3 regions of the Aliihoeflea sp. PC F10.4 genome follow, and region 1 is predicted to be linked to each of the others. Evidence: predicted binding sites of a transcription regulator. Region 1 holds the regulator's gene; each other region holds the start of a gene.
The links. The regulator PhoB, encoded in region 1, activates phosphate uptake and scavenging genes when phosphate is short. The targets are predictions, from matches to a motif close to TGTCATNNANCTGTCAT.
Positions count from the first base shown of each region.

Region 2: the regulator PhoB is predicted to act here: its motif matches at 2,425-2,441, upstream of ACX82Z_RS06370 (inorganic diphosphatase).
Region 3: the regulator PhoB is predicted to act here: its motif matches at 2,373-2,389, upstream of phnD (phosphate/phosphite/phosphonate ABC transporter substrate-binding protein).

Region 1 covers NZ_JBTSWH010000001.1:4,284,823-4,289,302, reverse strand. Annotated here, with positions in the region: gene xylF (D-xylose ABC transporter substrate-binding protein) at 1-137, opposite strand, end outside; gene ACX82Z_RS21540 (ROK family transcriptional regulator) at 285-1,523, shown strand; gene phoB (phosphate regulon transcriptional regulator PhoB) at 1,547-2,233, opposite strand; gene phoU (phosphate signaling complex protein PhoU) at 2,233-2,940, opposite strand; gene pstB (phosphate ABC transporter ATP-binding protein PstB) at 2,964-3,776, opposite strand; gene pstA (phosphate ABC transporter permease PstA) at 3,812-4,480, opposite strand, start outside.
Region 2 covers NZ_JBTSWH010000001.1:1,289,669-1,294,148, reverse strand. Annotated here, with positions in the region: gene ACX82Z_RS06385 (bifunctional 2',3'-cyclic-nucleotide 2'-phosphodiesterase/3'-nucleotidase) at 1-515, opposite strand, end outside; gene ACX82Z_RS06380 (Lrp/AsnC family transcriptional regulator) at 639-1,112, opposite strand; gene ald (alanine dehydrogenase) at 1,250-2,365, shown strand; gene ACX82Z_RS06370 (inorganic diphosphatase) at 2,493-3,107, shown strand; gene ACX82Z_RS06365 (GNAT family N-acetyltransferase) at 3,111-3,665, opposite strand; gene sseA (3-mercaptopyruvate sulfurtransferase) at 3,623-4,468, opposite strand.
Region 3 covers NZ_JBTSWH010000001.1:4,042,006-4,046,485, forward strand. Annotated here, with positions in the region: gene mtaB (tRNA (N(6)-L-threonylcarbamoyladenosine(37)-C(2))-methylthiotransferase MtaB) at 1-57, opposite strand, end outside; gene dapF (diaminopimelate epimerase) at 54-935, opposite strand; gene ACX82Z_RS20280 (DUF1328 domain-containing protein) at 984-1,157, opposite strand; gene ACX82Z_RS20285 (MBL fold metallo-hydrolase) at 1,188-2,264, opposite strand; gene phnD (phosphate/phosphite/phosphonate ABC transporter substrate-binding protein) at 2,457-3,410, shown strand; gene phnC (phosphonate ABC transporter ATP-binding protein) at 3,490-4,332, shown strand; gene phnE (phosphonate ABC transporter, permease protein PhnE) at 4,329-4,480, shown strand, end outside.

The DNA.
Region 1 (4,480 bases):
GCTTCGTCTGTCTTCCAGCGCTCTTCCTGAAAGTTCGACCAGGAAACGCCGATGACAAGTCCTTCGGCTTTCGCTGCGGTTGCAAGCGTCATGGAAAGCGCGACACCCGCCAGAAGGGCGGTTGTGAAAGTCTTCATGATGTTCCTCCCTGCGCCGTGAACGGCGCCTCCTCAGTTGGGGAGGCTCTTTTTTTCGAGCCTCGAAAAAAAGAATGACTCACCATTTCCGACGTGTCAATATCCTTTGAAAGGTGCATCAAGACGCCTTCAGGAGGAATCGTTTCGATGACAATGGGCGTACGCCACGACGATCTGCGCAAGCGCAACCGCGCCCTTGTGATTGCAGCCGTTCGCCGGGACGGACAGCCTTCCCGCACCGAACTTGCGACCCGCACCGGGCTCAGCCATTCGACGATTTCCGCCATCGCCTCCGACCTGATCGCCGAAGGCGTTCTGCGGCAGGCAAAGGGCTCGGGCGGGGAACTGGTTCGGCGCGGGCGTCCGCAGGTCTCGCTGGAACTGGAACCTCGCGCGGGAACGGTGCTCGCGGTCGTTCTGCTTCTCAACACGCTTTCGGCGAGCGTGATCGACTATGCGGGCCGCACCGTGTGCGAGCGACATGAACGCCTGTCGACGCTGACGGCGTCCCGCGAGGAATTGATCGAGGCCGTATCCACGATCATCAAGGGCGTGCTTGGCGACGCCGCGCGCGATCCATCGGAAATCATGCGCATGACGATGGCCATTCAGGGCATCATCGATTCGGGCGGGCGGACGCTCTTGTGGACACCGATTACGCCGCATAGCGGCATCGCCTTCGCCGATTTCATCGAAACCAGGTTCGGCTTCCCCGTCACCGTGCAGAACGACTGCAACATGATCGCGCTTGCGCTGCGGGCCCGCGAGCCGGAACGGTATCGGGACAATTTCGTGACGATCCTCCTGTCGAACGGCATCGGCATGGGTCTTGTTCTGCGCGGCGAGCTTTTCACCGGCGCCTATTCGTCGGGCGGGGAATTCGGCCACATGGTCTACAAGCCGCACGGGGCCTTGTGCAGATGCGGCCGCCATGGCTGCGTCGAGGCTTATGCGGGAAACTATGCGATCCTTCGCGCATCGAAAGGCCAGGAGGACGAGTGCGAACCCGATGCGGATGTCGATCGCGAGACCATGTTGCAGCTTGCAGGCGAGGCACGGCAAAAAGACGGCCCGGCGCGCGAGGCCTTCATGCGGGCGGGCGAAGCGCTGGGATATGGGCTTGGGTCTCTCTTCGCGCTGATCGACCCTGCTCCCGTTGCGGTCGTGGGGCCGGGAACGCACGCTTTCGACATCATGGAACCGGCGATCCGCGAGGCGATCGCACAGACTGCTGGCGGCCAGCACGACGCGGTGATCTCGTTCGATCTGGAAGCCGACGAAATGCCGCTGATACGGGAGGGTTGCGCACGCAAGGCGCTTGAGGCCGTAGACAACGAGCTGTTCGCGCCGGGCTACGTCAACGCCATGCAGGAAACGGCAGGGTAGAGCAGCTTCCGGCCTGAAACAGGTCAGCTTTCGTTGATCGAATAGCCTGCGCCGCGGATCGTGCGGATCACGTCCGGCGCTCCGTTCGGATTGATCGCCTTGCGCAGGCGGCCGACATGAACGTCGACCGTTCGCTCGTCGATATAGTTCGTCTCACCCCAGACACTGTCGAGCAGATGCCCGCGCGAGAATACGCGGCCGGGATGCTGCATCAGGAATTCGAGCAGCCGGAATTCGGTCGGCCCCAGATGAACTTCATGCGGGCCGCGATAGGTGCGATGCGCTTCGCGGTCGAGCACGATGTCGCCGACCTTGAGCACACTTGAAAGCACTTCCGGCTTTGCCCGGCGCAAAAGCGCGCGCACGCGGGCGACGAATTCGGGCGTCGAGAACGGCTTGACCAGATAGTCGTCCGCGCCGGTCGAAAGCCCTCTCACCCGGTCGCTCTCTTCGCCGCGCGCCGTCAGCATGATGATCGGCAAGCGCTCCGTCTCGGGTCGCATCCGCAGCCGGCGGCAAAGTTCGATGCCGGAAACCGCCGGCACCATCCAGTCGAGAACGAGAAGATCGGGCACCGTTTCCTGAAGCCGGATTTCGGCGTCGTCCCCGCGCATGATCGTCTCGACCTGATAACCTTCGGCTTCGAGATTATAGCGGATAAGAACGCCCAGCGCCTCCTCGTCCTCCACCACCATGATCTTCGGTGCCATCATCGCGGATCACCCGAGATCGATGTCTCGTCGAGCTTGGGGCGATGGACCGGCAATTGCTTGCCGACCATCATGTAATAGGCGTTTTCGGCGATATTCGTCGCGTGGTCGCCGATGCGCTCCAGATTCTTGGCGCAGAACAGAAGATGCGTGCAGGGCGTGATGTTGCGCGGGTCTTCCATCATGTAGGTCAGAAGTTCGCGAAAGACGGCCGTGTAATGAACGTCGATATGCTCGTCGTCCGCCCGCAGATCGACAAGCACGTCGGCGTTGCGCCCGACATAGTTTTCAATGACGCCAGCCAGTTGCGCGCGCACCAGCCCGGCCATCGTATCGATGGAATGGGACAACTTGCGCTGCATGACGCCCGAACCGACCGCGTTGACGCGCTTTGCGATGTTCTTCGCAAGATCGCCGATACGCTCGAGATCGCTCGCCATGCGGATAGCGGCGACCACAGCACGCAGATCCTGCGCCATCGGCTGACGCTTGGCGATCAGCGTGATGGCCCGTTCGTCGATCTGGCGCTGTCGGTCGTCCATCGACATATCGTCGGATATGACGCGCTGGGCGAGCGCGACATCGTTGTCGAGCAGCGATTTCGTCGCCGCAGACACCATGCTTTGCGCCAGATCGCCCATTTCGCGGATCAGCCGGTCGATCTCGCCGAGTTCCTCGTCGAAGGAGGCTACGATATGTCCACCCATGGTCCTGCCCTCTCCCCGTCCGGTCAGCCGAAGCGGCCGGTGACGTAGTCCTGCGTGCGCTTGTCGTTCGGCGCGGTGAAGATCGCTTCCGTCGGCCCTTCCTCGACGAGCAGGCCCAGATGGAAGAACGCCGTGCGCTGCGACACGCGAGCCGCCTGCTGCATCGAGTGCGTCACGATCGCGATCGTGTAATTGGCGCGCAACTCGTCGATCAGTTCCTCGATCTTGGCGGTCGCGATCGGATCGAGCGCGGAGCACGGCTCGTCCATCAGGATCACTTCCGGCGAGACCGCGATGGCGCGCGCGATGCACAGGCGCTGCTGCTGGCCGCCCGAAAGTCCCGTGCCCGGCTCGTGCAGACGGTCCTTCACCTCCTCGAAGAGGCTCGCCTTCTTCAGGCTGGTGACGACGATTTCTTCCAGTTCGCTTTTGTTGGAAGCAAGGCCGTGGATTTTTGGACCGTACGCGACATTCTCGAAGATCGACTTCGGGAACGGGTTCGGTTTCTGGAACACCATGCCGACGCGGGCGCGCAGTTCCACCACGTCGATCTTCGGATCGTAGACGTCCTGCCCGTCGAGCTTGATGTCGCCTTCGACGCGACAACCCTCGATCGTGTCGTTCATGCGGTTGAGGCAGCGAAGGAAGGTCGACTTGCCGCAACCCGAAGGACCGATGAACGCGATGACGGAGCGGTCGGGCACGTTGACTGAGACGTCGAACAGCGCCTGCTTCTGTCCGTAGAAGACATTGACGTTCTGCGCCGTCACGCGCGCTTTTGCAGCTTTCTGGTTCCTGGAAGCGTTGGCGGCGTCGACGATGGCACCGGAAGACATGTTCATGTCGGTGTTCTCCGATTTGGCGATGTTGGTCATTTGCGGCGCTCCAGTCGGCTGCGAAGGAAGATGGCGATCGCATTCAGGCTGATCATGAGCGCCAGAAGCACGATAATTGCGGCCGATGTGCGCGCCTCGAAGAAATTGCGGTTCTCGTTACCCTGCCAAAGATAGATCTGGACCGGCAGGGCGGTGGACTGGTCGAAAGGCGAACCGGGGATGGAGGCGACGAAAGCGTTCATGCCGATGAGAAGCAGCGGTGCGGTCTCTCCCAGCGCCTGCGCCACACCGATGATCGTGGCGGTCAGGATGCCCGGATAGGTAACGGGCAGAACGTGGTGGAAGACGGTCTGCGTCTTCGACGCGCCGAGACCGAGCGCGGCCTGCCTCAGCGACGGCGGCACGGCGCGCAACGCCGAGCGTGTCGCGATGATGATGGTGGGCAGCGTCATCAGCGTCAAAACGAGACCGCCGACGATGGGTGCGGAAAGCGGCAGGCGGAAATAATTGATGAAGACCGCCGCGCCCAGAAGGCCGAACACGATGGATGGCACCGCCGCCAGATTGTTGATGTTGACCTCGATGACGTCGGTCAGGCGGTTCTTCGGGGCGAACTCTTCCAGATAGATCGCGCTGGCGACGCCGATCGGCACGGCGAGCACGATCACCACCAGCATCATGTAGAGCGAACCCATGAACGCGCC
Region 2 (4,480 bases), 3.0 Mb from region 1:
TCGTCGTCGAGCGGGTCTTCGGCAAGCGTTCCATTGGCGACGTTGGCGCATACGAACGGAAAATTCGCGCCGGCCAGCACCTTGTCCATGAATTCGAGCCCGTAATTGAACTCGTGATTGCCGAGCGTCGAGCAGTCGAAATCGAGCGCGTTCATCGCCTTGATGATCGGGTGAACGTCGCCGTCCTCCATGCCGCGCTCATAGGCGTAATAGTCGCCCATCGGGTTACCCTGAAGGAAATCACCGTTGTCGACGAGGAGCGCGTTGGTCGCCTCGGCGCGGATTTCGTCGATGATCGAGGCCGTGCGCGCAACGCCCATCGTGTCGTTTTCCTGATCGGAATAGTAGTCGTAAGGGAAAACATGGACGTGAAGATCGGTCGTTTCCATGATCCGCAGATGCGCCTGATTTTCCTGCGCGCGCGCCGAAAACGGATGCAGCATGACGGCTGCGCCCGTGGCGGCGGTGCCTGCAAGAAAAGTGCGGCGGGAAACGGCGAGGGATGTCGCGGTCATCTCGTTCTCCAGTCAGGTGAAATGTCCTCGGTGGTTTTGCGAACGGACGCACTGTCGCCTTCGCCCGCGCGCCAGTCCACCAACTTTTCATGACGGGCGGGCGACGACGCGAACGACGCTGGGTCAGCCGAGTTCGGGATCGATCCCCATATGGGTGCGATCGATCACCTCGCGCAGCGCGAAGGACGAATTGATTTTCGTCACATGCGGCATCGCCGTCAGCCAATCGCGGTGGATGCGCTCGTAATCGGCAAGGTCGCGTGCCGCGATGCGCAGCACGTAGTCATATTCGCCCGACATCAGATGACACGACAGGATGTTGGGGCAGCGCTTCACCGCGGCCTCGAAATCGGCCAGCGTCTTTGCGAACTGGCCCGACAGCGAGATATGGACGATCGCCGTCATCATGTGGCCGAGCGCGGCGTTGGAAAGACGCGCGTGATAGCCGTGCACGACCCCTTCCTTTTCAAGAATATCGAGCCGGCGCGAACACGCCGATTGTGACAGGCCGACCCGCTCGGCCAGTGCGGCATTGGAAATCCGTCCTTCGGCCTGCAGCGCCTCCAAAATGGCGACATCCGTCTTATCGAGTTTCATTTGCAGAGAAATCACCGAATAATTGTGTATATCGCGCAATTTTGCACGAAATTCATGCCTTGTCATGCTCGCTCGCGCAAACACGTTCGACGCTTGTTGCGTTAAACTCTCTAAAAACGAAACACTGGGAGACTTTCATGCGCGTCGGCTGTCCGAAAGAAATCAAGAATCACGAATACCGCGTCGGCCTGACGCCCGGTTCTGTCCGTGAATATTCCGCCCACGGCCATGACGTGCTGGTCGAAACCGGCGCGGGCGCGGGCATCGGTGCGGATGACAACGCCTATCGCGCAGCCGGCGCGACGATTGCGAAGACGGCGGCTGAAGTCTTTGCGAAATCTGACATGGTCGTGAAGGTCAAGGAGCCGCAGCCGTCTGAATGGGTGCAGCTTCGCCCGGACCAGATTCTCTATACCTATCTCCACCTCGCCCCCGATCCGGCGCAGACCAAAGGACTGGTGGAATCCGGCGTCACCGCCGTTGCCTATGAGACCGTCACTGACGATCGCGGCGGACTGCCGCTGCTTGCACCGATGTCGGAAGTCGCAGGCCGCCTGTCGATCCAGGCCGGCGCGACCGCGCTCCAGAAGGCAAATGGCGGCCGCGGCGTTCTGCTCGGCGGGGTGCCTGGCGTTCTGCCCGGCAAGGTTACAGTGATCGGCGGCGGCGTCGTTGGCCTGCACGCTGCAAAGATGGCGGTCGGCCTTGGTGCGGACGTGACGATCCTTGACCGCTCGATCCCACGCCTGCGCCAGCTTGACGATATTTTCAACGGACGCGTCCATACCCGTTATTCCACGGTCGAGGCGCTGGAAGAGGAATGCTTCTCCGCCGACATCGTCGTCGGTGCCGTGCTCATTCCCGGCGCGGCCGCGCCTAAACTCGTCACGCGCGAGATGCTGTCCGGCATGAAAAAGGGCGCGGTGCTGGTCGACGTCGCCATAGATCAGGGCGGCTGCTTCGAGACCTCGCACGCCACGACGCATGCCGAGCCGACCTATGAAGTCGACGGCATCATCCACTATTGCGTGGCGAATATGCCGGGCGCGGTGCCGGTCACGTCGGCGCATGCGCTCAACAACGCCACGCTTCACTATGGCTTGCAGCTTGCAGATCGCGGCCTTAAGGCGATCCTCGATGACCGCCATTTGCGCAACGGTCTCAACGTCCACAAGGGGCGCATCACGAACGCACCGGTCGCTGAAGCGCTTGGCTACGAGATGGTCGAGCCGCAAAAGGCGCTCGCAGCCTGATCCTTCCACCACCTGTATGAATGAACGGCCGGTCGCACGATCGGCTGTTTTCGTTTGCGTGTCACAGCACCGTTACATGCCCGCCTTACCTAAGCGCGGACATTCCTTCTCAAACGGACGACGCCCCATGAACACGCTCAAAATCCTTTCGACCACGGCCATCGCGGTAACGATGATGCTCGGCGCCGTTCAGGCGCAGGATTACGTTGCGCCATTCGCCTACCCGCAGCCGGAAGAGAAAGGCGAGTTCAACACGCTGATCGAGATTCCGGCCGGCGAAATCACGAAATACGAGGTCGATGCCGATACGGGCCATCTGATCGTCGACCGCTACATGTCAATGCCGGTCGCCTACCCGACGAATTACGGCTCGATCCCGTCGTCACTCGGCGGTGACGGCGATCCGCTCGACGCGCTGGTCATCACGCGCGTTCCGGTCGTGCCGGGCGCGATGATCCGCGTGCGCGCCATCGGCATCATGAAGATGATCGACGGCGGCGAACAGGACGACAAGATCGTCGCCGTGCCGGTTTCGGACGTCGACCCGACCTATGACGCGATCCGTGAGATGGACGACCTGCCGGAGATGGAGCGCAATCGTCTCGAAGCCTTCTTCCGCGTTTATAAAGACCTTCCCGAAGGCTCGAAGGTCATCGAACTCGGCGGCTACGACACGGCCGAAGCTGCCAATACGGCGATCAGCGAAGCGATCTCGAACTACCGCGCGCAGGCCGGCGAGTAACGTTCACGCCCACGGCTCGACGTCTTCTTCGTCGAAGCCGTAGGGCGCAAAGCCCATGCGCTGGTAGAGTTGCAGCGCGCGCGGGCTGTCGAGCGTGTTGGTATGGATCACGAGCCGTGCCGGTTCGTGATCCCAGGCGGCGTGAATGGCTTCCGACAGGAAGAATTTCGCCAGCCCCCGCCCCTGAAATTCGGAGATCAAGCCGAAATAGAGAATCTCTGCTTCGCCGGGCAACTGCGCCAGATCGAGTTCGCAAAAACCAGCCGGCGCGCCGTCGACATAAAGCACGTCGATCTGCGTCGTCGCAGCATGAATCGCTTCGGAAAGCTCAGTGTCACCGTCATCACGGCGCAAAAGCCAGTGATGCGGCTTCCCCACTTCCCGGTAAAGATAGCGATAGAAGGAAATAGGAATCCTTGCCGGCCGCATCAGCGCCACCCGCTGGCCGTGCGGCATCGCGACCCGCGTGGCAGGCCGCTCCAGCATTTCCAAATGTGTGATGCGGGCGTGGAGCGTCACGATCCGGTTTCGACCGGCGTATCCGACCGGCCGCCCCATTCGGTCCAGGAGCCGTCATAAAGCCTGTTGTTACGATGACCTACCGATTCCAGCGCCAATGTGATGACCGCAGCAGTCACGCCGGACCCGCAACTCGTCACGACGGGCCTATCGAGATCGACACCTTTTTCGTGAAGAAGGTCACGCAATTCATTGACCGGAAGAAGCTTTCCGTCTTTCGACAGTCCCGTGGCCGGAACGTTCACCGCACCGGGGATATGACCGGAGCGCATGCCTGCGCGCGGTTCAGGATCGGTGCCGGCAAACCGACCGGCAGGGCGCGCGTCGGCGATCTGGCTCGATTTTGACGCCGCGATCGCGCGCATATTGTCGAGCGACGCCACGCGTGCCTCATCCAGCTTCGCATCGAAGAAGGACGGCGCGATCTTGGTCGGCTCGCTTGTCACGGGACGGTCATCCGCCTTCCAGCGGTCCAAACCGCCGTCCAGCACATAGACTTCCTTTGCGCCCATGACGCGGAACATCCACCACACGCGCGGTGCGGAAAACATGCCCGGACCGTCATAAACGACGATGGTGTCGTCAGTGGAGATGCCCATCGAACTTGCGAACTGCCCGAAAATCTCTTCCGACGGCAGCGTATGGGGCAGTTCGGCTCCCGGTTGAACCACGAGATCCTGATCGAAAAACACCGCGCCGGGAACGTGCCCGGCATCGTATTCGGCCTTCGCATCGCGCTTTTGTGCCGGCAGATACCAGGACGCATCGACGATCGAGACACCCGGCTTGCCGATCCGGCTTTCGAGCCAGTCGAAATCGACGACGAACGGACTGGTTTCCATCTGATTTTTTCC
Region 3 (4,480 bases), 240 kb from region 1:
GTAGGTGTTCATGCGGCACCCGAAGGTGACGATGTCGAGACCCCTCTTCGCCGTCATGCCGCGCCCTTTTCGTCGCGGGTCCATATGCCCGATGCCGGGTCGAACGTGCCGGAAAATTCCCACTCGGCCGGGCCGGTCATCATGACGTGGTCGTCCTCGCGCCACTCGATCAGAAGAGGTCCGCCGGGAACCGTGACGGTAACGGTGCGGTTCGTCCGCTTCGTGCGTGCGGCCGAGACGGCAGCGGCGCAGGCGGCAGAGCCGCAGGCCCGTGTCAGTCCTGCGCCGCGCTCCCATGTGCGGATGGTCATCGCATCGCGCGCGGTCACGTTTGCGATGGTGATGTTGGCGCGTTCTGGAAAGATCGGATGGTTTTCGAGCAACGGCCCGAAGCGTTCGAGGTCGTAGGACCACACATCCCCGTCGACCCAGAAGATCGCGTGCGGATTGCCCATCGAGGCCACGGATGGCGAATGCAGGACCGGCGCGTCGATCGGGCCGATCTGCAATTCGATCATGCGCGTATCGCGGAATTCCTCGGCCAGCGGAATGTCCTGCCAGCCGAAACGCGGAATACCCATATCGACCGAAATCTGCCCGTCCTCATGTTCCTTCGCGGTCAGGATGCCCGCGATGGTCTCAAAGGTGAAGGCGGCGCGTCCTGTCTCGGCGGCCAGCGCGGAGACGACGCAGCGCATCCCGTTGCCGCAGGCCTGCGCCATGGAGCCGTCGGAGTTCAGTATGGCGACGTAATTGTCGGTGCCAGGCGTCCGCGCATCGTGGATCGCCATGATCTGGTCGAAGCGGGTCGCGGGGTCGGCGTTGAGCCGAACGGCGGCGTCGGGCGTCACCTGATCGGCACGGCCGCGCATGTCGGCGACCAGGATCTGGTTGCCGAGCCCGTTCATCTTCGCAAATGGCGCAGTCATGCTCATGGCCCGCTATATGGCCGAAACGGCCGGCGATTACCAGAGATCGAGCGTTCAGAGCTGGACCGAATCGGCCCAGCCAAACACCAGCAGCATGATGACGAACAGGATGATCGCCAGCGCGGCGATCGCGAAGGCGATGCGGCTTGCAACCCGCGAGACGCTGCGCATGCCGATCGCGCCCGCAATCACGGCAATGACGACGAAGAAGATGAACCAGCCGAACATTCAAAGCCCCCTTTGAAAGATGGGGCTACCTTACGCGATTTGCGCGGGAATGTCCCATGCCTCGCCCGGCTGCATTGCGCGAAAGCGTTCTGCCGCGATGCCGCGATCGGCAAGAGCGGTGCCCAGAAGGTCGCGCGGTTCCTCGATCCGTTCATTTGTGAGCTGGAACGTGCCCCAGTGATGACCGACCGCGAAATCGACGTTGGCGAGCCGCATGCCCTCGACCGCCTCGACCGGGTCCTGATGCTGCGCGGCCATGAACCAGCGCGGGTCGTAGGCGCCGATCGGGAGGATCGCGAGCCGAAACCTGCCGTGCTTTTGCGCCGCTGCTCGGTAGTTGATGCCCTGATGAAAGCCGGTGTCGCCGATGTGGTAAAGCTTGCCGGCTGGCGTTTCGACCGCGAACGATGCCCAAAGCGCCATGCGCCTGTCGCGAAAGCCGCGCGCCGACCAATGATGCGCCGGTTCCAGATGGATCGTGATGTCGCGAAAGCGAACCGCCTCACCCCAGTCATGGGCGGCAACGCGCATGGTCGGCACGTCATGATGGACGATCTTGTCGTTGCCCAGAGGCGTGACGACGAGGGGATTGTGCGCCGCGCGCAACCGCTGGAGGCTGGTCACGTCGAGGTGGTCGTAATGATTGTGCGACAGGAGAACGAGGTCGATCTGCGGCAGGTCTTCGAAGGCGACGCCGGGCGGGTTGACGCGGCTCGGGCCCACGAAGCCGAAAGGCGAGGCGCGGTCCGAAAACACCGGATCGGTCAAAATGTTGGTTCCGGCAACCTGGATCAGCATCGTCGCGTGGCCGATCATGGTCACGCGCAAAGCATCGCCGGAGACGGACGCGTCCGGGACGTTCCCGGCATAGGGGCTTGGAAACGTCGATGGCCATGACGCGCGGCTCTCGCCGAACTGCCAGCGCAGGAGATCGGAAAAGCCGCGCGGCTCCTCGCCGCCCGGATTGAAGAAGGTCGTGCCGTCGAAATGGTCGCTGACCGGACCGTTATAATAGGGATTGCCCGCCATGGCCTTCGTCGCCCCCAGTCCGGCTGCCGTCGCCAGTCCGCCCAGTCCCAGCCATTTCAGCATGCGCCGCCTGTTCATCGTCATGCCCTTTTGCAAATCCGCCAGCCTTCTCTCAAGCCGATCCGCGCAGCCGTCAAGCCGACAAGTTTGTGAACTGACCGGCTTGTGAGGCGCGTTTCATGAAAGTGTCATCGAACCGTTATGTGGGCGTCACGCGTAGATGATTTTCAGCCCTGATCGTCAACCATCGTTTTTGACAGGGGGTTTGTCATGACCAGGTTCATCAAAATTCTCGCCGCATCCGTCGCCATCACCGCGTTTGCCGGCTCCGCATCGGCATTCGAACTCGATTCGCGCTTCACCGACGCCGACGGCGACATGGTCGCCGACATCCCGACCGACGAGGCTCAGTTGGTCGATCCGGACACGCTGATCTTCGCCTATACGCCCGTCGAGGACCCTGCTGTCTATGTCGACGTGTGGGCCGGTTTCCTCGAGCATCTGTCGGAAGTCACCGGCAAGGACGTCCAGTTCTTCCCCGTTCAGTCGAACGCGGCCCAGCTTGAAGCCATGCGTGCCGGCCGTCTGCACATCGCCGGCGTCAACACGGGCGGCAATCCGCTCGCCGTCGCCTGCGCCGGTTTCCGCCCCTTCGCCATGATGGCCGCCAGCGACGGCTCGTTCGGCTACGAGATGGAATTCATCACGCATCCGGATTCCGGCATCGAGAACGTCGAGGACATGAAGGGCCGTACCATCGCCTTCACCTCCGAGACGTCCAATTCGGGCTTCAAGGCGCCGCAGGCGCTGCTGGAGAGCGAATACAACATGGTCGTCGAGACCGACTTTTCGCCGGCCTTTTCCGGCGCGCATGACAATTCGATTCTCGGCGTCGCCAATCGCGATTATGACGCCGCTGCGGTCGCCAATTCCGTCATGGGCCGCATGATCGAGCGCGAAGTCGTCTCCGCCGACGACATCGTGTCGATCTTCAAGTCCGACACCTTTCCGACGACGGGTTACGGCGTCGTCTACAATCTCACGCCGGACCTTCAGGAAAAAATCCAGGAAGCGTTCTTCTCCTTCGACTGGGAAGGCTCTGGCCTTGCGGAAGAGTTCGGTTCGGCCGGCGAAGAGCAGTTCATCCCGATCACCTTCGCCGAGCATTGGGCGGTCATCCGCCAGATCGACGAAGCGATGGGCGTCACCTACACCTGCAACTGATTTCAGGCGTGCCTGCTATCGGAAGGAGCGCCGGCAGCGGCGCTCCTTTCGGCTATTCATAAAAGACGAGAGGGGCGGCATGCTGCGCATCGAAGCACTCGAAAAACGCTACAAGACCGGCGATCACGCTTTGAAGGGTGTCGGCTTCACGGTGGAGCCGGGGCAGGTCGTCGGGCTGATCGGACCGTCGGGTGCAGGCAAATCCTCGCTGATCCGCTGCATCAACCGCCTCGTCGAACCAACCGGCGGCAAGATCTTCCTCAACGATGTCGACATCAGCGCCGTATCGCGCTCTGACCTGCGCAAGGCGCGCCGCCGCATCGGCATGATCTTTCAGGAATATGCGCTGGTCGAGCGGCTGACGGTGATGGAGAACGTGCTGTCCGGTCGCCTCGGCTACGTGCCGTTCTGGCGCTCCTTCCTGCGTCGGTTTCCGCAGACCGACGTCGACAAGGCGTTCGCGCTGATCGAGCGCGTCGGTCTTTCGGCACATGTCGACAAGCGCGCCGACGCGCTGTCGGGCGGCCAGCGCCAGCGCGTCGGCATCGCCCGCGCGCTCGAACAGGACCCCGAACTCCTCCTCGTCGACGAACCGACGGCTTCGCTCGACCCGAAGACCTCGCGCCAGATCATGCGGCTCATCTGCGAAATCTGCGCCGAGCGGAAGCTGCCGGCGATCATCAACATCCACGACGTCGCGCTGGCGCAGATGTTCGTCGACCGCATCATCGGCCTGAAGGCCGGCGAAATCGTCTTCGACGGCGCGCCCGATGCGCTGACCAACGACGTTCTTTCGCGCATCTACGGCGAGGAAGACTGGAACGCGCAGCGCAAGGAGCGCGACGACGAGGCCCAGGACGCCGCCGATGTCGCTGCCTTCGAGGCGGGGCGTGAGCGGCGTATGGAAACCGTACCGGCATGAGCGCCGCCGCCGCTGTTGCCGCAACGGGCCGCCGCTGGAAGCGTCCACCGCTCTTCATCCATTCGCGCTTCTGGCGATTCGTTATCTATGGCGGCGCGCTTGCCTATCTCGTGCTGGCCGTCGGCACGCTCGACATCAACTGGACGCG